Regions from separate parts of the Caulobacter sp. SSI4214 genome, predicted to be linked through region 1. Evidence: riboswitches for the same ligand, from Rfam matches in the RefSeq annotation. Region 1 holds a riboswitch; the other holds the start of a gene.
What was found. A riboswitch is a leader RNA that binds a small molecule or an ion and turns the genes downstream of it on or off. The one in region 1 is predicted to bind glycine.
Positions count from the first base shown of each region.

Region 2: linked by a shared signal. The riboswitch ahead of gcvT (glycine cleavage system aminomethyltransferase GcvT) and the one ahead of FCU40_RS01895 (TonB-dependent receptor) in region 1 are both predicted to bind glycine.

Region 1 is NZ_SZWJ01000003.1:98,999-102,398, reverse strand. Features, by position in the region: gene FCU40_RS01895 (TonB-dependent receptor) at 1-1,830, opposite strand, end outside; glycine riboswitch at 1,953-2,044, opposite strand; glycine riboswitch at 2,048-2,137, opposite strand; gene FCU40_RS01890 (extracellular solute-binding protein) at 2,403-3,400, opposite strand, start outside.
Region 2 is NZ_SZWJ01000067.1:10,406-13,805, reverse strand. Features, by position in the region: gene FCU40_RS16845 (zinc-dependent metalloprotease) at 1-663, shown strand, start outside; gene FCU40_RS16840 (ORF6N domain-containing protein) at 660-1,460, opposite strand; glycine riboswitch at 1,586-1,676, shown strand; gene gcvT (glycine cleavage system aminomethyltransferase GcvT) at 1,841-2,950, shown strand; gene gcvH (glycine cleavage system protein GcvH) at 2,969-3,334, shown strand.

The sequences.
Region 1 (3,400 bases):
GATCCGGCCGCGGAAGCCGGGGAAGAACTCGTTGGTGGCGCCCAGCTTCCACGACCAGATCGAGCCGGTGGTGTTGTAGTCGGAGACGCGGGCGGCGGCGTTGACTTCCAGCTTGTTGAAGACCGGGACGTCGCGGATGACCGGGACCAGCACCTCGGCGAAGGCTTCCTTGACATTGTAGCTGCCGGTCATGGCCGAGAAGCTGAAGGTGGTGAAGGCCTTGGCCGCGTCGAGCGCGCCGACCGTGCGGTTGATCGACTCCTTGCGGGCCTCGGCGCCGACGGCGATCGAGACCGGACCGGCGGGCAGGCTGAAGGGCTCGCCGCGCAGGCTGAAGCCGCCGACGTCCAGCTTGCTGGTCTCGCGCTGGCTGGGCGTGCCGGTCACATAGGCCAGCGCCGCCTTGGAAGGCGCGCCCTGGCCGAACAGGTTGATCGGCACGCAGTTGGTCGAGGCGTTGGTCAGGGCGACGCGGCAAATCGGCTGACCGGTCGTCGGGCTGATCACCGAGTCGACCGCGTTGGCGTAGTTCTGGGTCAGGAAGAACCCGGGCGTGTCGATATTGTTCTCGTTCTCGCCATGGCTGTAGTAGGCGCTCCAGCGCCAGCTGTCGCCGAACGAGCCGTCGAAGGCGATCGTGCCCTGGGTCGAGACACGCTCGAAGTCGATGGTCGGATAGGCCTCGGTATTGAAGCGGCCCATCGTGAAGCTTGTCTGGCCGGCCGCCGCCATCGCCGACTTCACCGCCGCCGGCAGGAAGGCGTTGTCCGACTTGATCGTCAGGTTGCCGCGATTGTGGTCGCCAAACCAGATGTAGTCGTTCCACATCCGCGAGCGACGCAGCTCGGCGGTCATCTTGACCTTGTCGGTCAGGTCATAGGTCAGGCTGGCCATGGCCGCGTAGTGCTTCTGCGGCGTGACCAGCGGCGAGAGGTCATCGTTCGAGGGCCCTTCGCCGCCGACCGTGTTGGTCCCGACCACCGTGCCGTAGTTGAAGTCGCGCAAGGTGCCGTCAGGATTGAAGGTCTTGCCCTTCAGAACGCCAGAAAGAATCAGGCCGCCGGGCGCGGCGTTGGCGAAGCCGACATTCGGCGCCAGGATGAAGCGGCCAGCGCCATTCGAGACCGTGGCCCAGCGACCGACATTGGGGCGGCTGTCTTTCGGGATCACGCCGTCGTTGTCGATATATTCGCCGCCGATCACGAAGTGGCCGCGGCCGTCGGCGAAGCTCTTGCCCGCCGCCGCCTCCAGACGGATCTGCTTGGCGTCATTGTACGAGGACTCGCCGCGCTCGACGCCCATCTTCAGGCCGGTGAAAGCGCGGTCGATGCTGATATTGACCACGCCGGCCACGGCGCCGGAGCCCCAGGCCGCCGAGGCGCCGCCGGTCACCACGTCGACGCCCTTGGTCAGGACGCTGGGGATCAGGTTCAGGTCGTTGTCGCCGGCGAAGCGGCGGCCGTCCAGCAGCACCAGGGTGCGGCTGATGCCCAGGCCGCGCAGGTCGACGGGCGCGTTACCGGCGCCGGTGTTGGTGCCGGTGGTCTGAGCCGAGGTCGTGGCGCGAAACTGCGGCAGGTCGTTCAGGGCCGCGGCGATGTTGGGCCGCGCGCCGACGCTCAGATCCTGGGCGGTGACGCGCACGGTCGGGGTCGGCGCCTGGAAGTCGGCGCGGTCGATGCGCGAGGCCGTGACGACGATTTCGCCGACGCTGTTGTCCTCGGGCTTGGCGACCTCCTGGGCCAGAGCGGCGCCTTGGAGAGCCAGGATGGCGGGAACCAGGCTGCAGCCCAGCAGCAGGCCCCGGCGGGTTTGGCGTGAAAGAGTCAAAGCAAGATCCCCTCTGTTTCAACGATCGACAGCCGCCTCCCCGCGCGACCGTCTATTCGGTCGCGTTCGGTCGCGTCGCGCGGGCCTCATCCCGCGTTTCCGCCAGGCGATTCCTCTGCCCCCGCTGTCCCTTGGCCTGAGAGATTCAGGCGCGGTCGCGCCCTTGCTCCTTCGGCGAGGCCGCCCGCTATCGGGGCGATCCTGCTTTCCAGCGTCCTCTTGCTCCGCGGTCCCTGTTGCCTGAGCGTTTCCGGGGCGGTTGCGCCTTCGGCGTCGGGTCGAACCCGATCTCTTCCGCGAGAGCCGAGCCAATACGAACGTTTCGACATCCGGCGTCAAAGTGCGGAAATGAGGCATGAAATACCGGGAAGCGCGACACGCGGAGAAAAGGCCACCCCGTGATCAACCAACGATGGCCGCGCCCGTTCTTCCGCTTTCGCCAGAGGCGTCGCGATGACAGGTCGGTGACAGCTTCGCGGCGTTCCACGCCGGCCGCCGAAATGCCGCCAAGTTTCTGATATTCGCCAATATTGCCTAAAATTTAATCGAAATTGCCCGCATATTATGCAATCCTATTGCTTGAGAGCCGCCCTCCAGGTGTCGAGCAGCTCGGCCCGACGGCCCTGGTCGAAATTGGCCAGCAAGGCGGGGCCGATCCGGATCGGCCTTGCCCCTAGGCCAAGGGCGGTCGCGCCGCCGACGGACCGGATGGGCGGAAGTCCACTTTGGGCCAGCCGCCGCTGCCCCTCGTCGGACATCAGATAGTCCAGGAACAGCCGCGCGGCCTTCGGATGCGGCGCCGAGCGGGTGATGAAAGCCACCCGCGAGATCAGAAGCTGATAGTCGTTGGGCACGACATAGCCGAGATCGGGATTGCGTCTGCGCGCCCACCATTCGGCAAAGGTTTGGGTCAGGCCGAAGACCATCACATGCTGATCCGTCAGACTGTTCAGCATCGCGGAGCCCACCACGAACAGACCAGGCTCCGACCCCGCCAGCGCATCGTACATCGCCTGGGCGTCCGGATAGACCTGCAGGTCGCCGGACATGTACATGAAGCCCAGCCCGCTCCTTTCCGGATCGTACATCGCGATCTTGCCGCGCCAGCGATCGGGGTCGGCGCGCAGGGCCGCCAGCAACGCCGCGTGGCTGCGCGGGACCTCCGCCTCGTTCAACAGCTTCTTGTTATAGGCAAAGACGATGGGCTCGGCGGTGACGCCGAAGCCCTGGTCGCGCCATACCGCCCAGGTCGGCAGGCCCTTGGCCTCCGGGCTGCGATAGGTCTGGGCGTAGCCGTCGTTGATCAGCTTGACCTGGATGTCCATCGTCGAACTCCAGGCGACGTCGGCGACCGGCTTGCCCGCCTGGGTTTCGGCGATCAGTCGCTCGCGGATCTTGACGGACGTCAGCGTCACCAGGCGCACCTTGATCTTCGGAAAGCGCCGCTGGAACCCGTCGGTGACGTCCTCGTGGCCGTCGCTGTTCATATAGATGACCAGTTCGCCCTCCCGCTGGGCGGCGTTCACGTCCCAGGCGCTGGTCGCCTGTCCGGCGGGCTTGGGCGCGCAGC
Region 2 (3,400 bases), on a different contig from region 1:
TCCAGGATCGTGCCGGCCGATCGCCAGGCCGCCGCCATCGACGCCCTGCTGCGGACCCTCGCGCCGGCGGCGCTGGATCTTTCCGACAAGACCCTGGACCTGCTGAGCTCGGGCCAGTCGCAATCGACCGACCACGCCTACGAGATCGAGACCCTGGGCCAGGGACCGGTCTTCGATCTGCCCGCCGCCGCCGAGGTGGCCGCCGATCTGGTCTGGAGCGACCTGTTCGCCGCGGCGCGCCTGAACCGCCTTGTCGAGGCCAAACGCCGCGATCCGGCCCAACCAGGCGTCGACGGCCTGCTGGATAAGGCCCTGGCCTTCGTCGCCTTCGACGGCAAGGCGACGGGCCGGCAGGCCGAGCTGACGCGGCGCGTCCGCCAGCGTCTGGTGACCAGCTTGGCCCAGACCCTGGCCGACCGGGACCTTTCGCCGACCGCCGCCGCCTTGATCCGCGCGCGGCTCTCCGAGTGGGGCAAGGGGCTGAAGACCCTGACGCCAGGCGACGCGGCCGATCGCGCCCAGGCCTTGGTGCTGGCTGGCGTGGTCTCGGACCCGAGCGGCGGGCGCCTCGCGGCCCTCGTCGCCGACGGCAAGGGCAAGGTCGCCGTCCCGCCTGGTCCGCCGATCGGGGAAGACGACTGGTTCGGCGACCTGGCGCTTTAGGCCCGCTCCAGGTCCTTCAGCACGCCCAGCAGGTCCTCGACGCCGCCGCGCTCGAGATATTGCTGGGCTGCCAGCACGAGGCGCAGCTGTTTGGCCAGCAGGGCCAGTTGGCGATGCTGATTCTCGGTGGCGCGAAGGGCGGTCTCGGCCTCCAACGCCTCGGCTTCGGCCAGCAGCTTGCGAACCTCGGCCAGGGTCTTCTCGTTCTGGACGCCGGCCTTGCGGAGATACTCCTTGAGGCTGGCCAGGCCTTCGGCGGCCAGCGCCTTGGCCTCGTCGCGGACGGTGGTCTGGGCGACGGGATCGGCGATGGCGTCCAACACACGACCCAGGGCGTCGTTGAGCTTTCCCGCCAGAGTGACGCGGGCCTGTGCCTCCAGCGGGGGCAGTCGGCGAGCGTCGATCAGCCCTGGAAGGTTGCTGCCATCGGGCGCTTTGCGCCGCGTCTCGACGAAGACGTTGATGATGAAGCGCGTGGCGACGATCGCCTGCTCGGATTTCACCACGGTCGCGGCCATGACCACGCCGTGCTCGGTGAAGACGTAGGGGCGGTGGCGCCGGCCGCCTCGGCCCGCGTTTGAGGTCGCAAAATGCGACCTCAAAGATTCAAACTCAGCGGCGGTCATTTGGAAGGCGAAGTTCTCGAACTTCTCGGGGTTGCGCTTGACCTGTTCGTTCAGCCGCTTGCTCTCGACGGCGAACAGTCGCGCGAGATCGGAATCCAGGATGACGTGCTGGCCGCGCAGTTCGAACACGTCGAGGCGTTGCGGAGTTTCCGCCGGCAAGGTCCCCTCCATGTGGGTCGCTCGTCGATATCCCATTTTAGGATATCAACTTTGACATGTTCTACAATTGTTCGCAATCGCCGGGCGCGACGCCACCTCCGTCGTTGACTCTCGTCCCCGCCTCGCCCTAAGAGCCCAGGACCCCAGCGGGAGACATCGGGATTCGCTCCCGAGGCCGAAGGCGCAACCGCCCCGGAAACGCTCAGGCAAAAGGACCGCGCGGGTTTAGGAACGCTGGAAAGTAGCCGTCCGACAAGGCGGCTCGCCGAAGGAGCAAGGCTGACCCCAAGCAGCAGAGGGGGAAGGCCGGAATCTCTCAGGTCAAAGGGACAGCGGGGGCGACTTGCCGGCGGACGCCGGTCCCGTCGCCGACCCCGCTTGGAGCCCGTTCCTTGTCCGAAGATCTGAAGAAGACCCCGCTGTACGACGCCCACGTGGCGGCGGGCGCGCGCATGGTGCCGTTCGCGGGCTATTCCATGCCGGTGCAGTACAAGGACGGGGTGCTGAAGGAGCACCTCTGGACCCGCGAGCACGCCGGCCTGTTCGACGTCTCGCACATGGGCCAGGCGCGCCTGCGCGGCGAAAACCCGGCCAAGAGCTTCGAGAAGGTCGTCTCGGCCGACTATCAGGGCCTCAAGCCCGGCAAGCAGCGCTATGGCGTGCTGCTGAACGCGCGGGGCGGGATCATCGACGACCTGATGACCGCGCGTCCGGACGACGACGGCCTGTTCGTGGTGGTCAACGGCGCCTGCAAGGACAACGACTACGCCATCATCGCCCGCGAGCTTGCCGGCGAGGCCACGGTGACCCGCCTGGAGGACCGCGCGCTGCTGGCGCTGCAGGGCCCGGAGGCCGCCGCCGTTCTGGCCGCCCACGTCCCGGAAGCCGCCGAAATGGTGTTCATGGACGCCAGAGCCCTGACCGCCTTCGGCGTCGACGCCATCGTCTCGCGTTCGGGCTACACCGGGGAGGACGGCTACGAGATCTCGGTCCCGGCCGACGCCGCCGAGCGGGTGTGGAACACCCTGCTGGCCGACGAGCGTGTCAAACCGATCGGCCTGGGCGCTCGCGACAGCCTGCGCCTGGAAGCCGGCCTGCCGCTGTACGGCCACGACCTGGACGAGACCGTCTCGCCGATCGAGGCCGGCCTGAACTTCGCCGTCGGCAAGTCGCGCCGCGAGGCCGGCGACTACCTCGGCGCGGATCGCATCGCCAAGGAACTGGCCGGCGAGCTCACCCGCGTCCGCGTGAACCTGAAGGTTCTGGAGGGGGCTCCGGCCCGCGAAGGCGCCGAGATTGCTGACGAGGCCGGCGCCGTGATCGGCAAGGTGACCAGCGGCGGCTTCGCCCCCAGCCTGGGCTATCCCATCGCCATCGGTTTCGTCCCGCCGGCCCACGCCGCGATCGGAACCCCGTTGAAGGTCATCGTTCGCGGGAAAGCCGCCGCCGCCGAGGTGGTCGCCAGCCCGTTCGTTCCCAACCGCTACGTCCGCAAACTCTAAATCAAGGGACTCACCAGGATGCGTTTCACCAAGGATCACGAGTGGGTCGTCGTCGAGGGCGACGTGGCCACCGTCGGCATCACCGCCTACGCCGCCGAGCAACTGGGCGACGTGGTGTTCGTGGAAGTCCCCGAGGCCGGCAAGACCGTCAAGCAAGGCGACCAGCTGGCCGTCGTCGAAAGCGTCAAGGCCGCCTCGGACGTCTACGCCCCGGTGTCGGGTGACGTCGTCGAGGGCAACGCCGAGCTGTCGGACGCCCCGGAAACCGTCAACGCCCTGCCGGAAAGCGGCGGCTGGTTCGCCAAGATCAAGCTCGCCAACCCGGCCGAGGTCGACGCCCTGATGGACCGCGACGCCTACGAAGCCTACCTGGGCACTCTGTAACAAGAACCCTTCCCCCTTGATGGGGGAAGGGCAGGGTTGGGGGTGACCCCGCCGCCCTAGCCACCC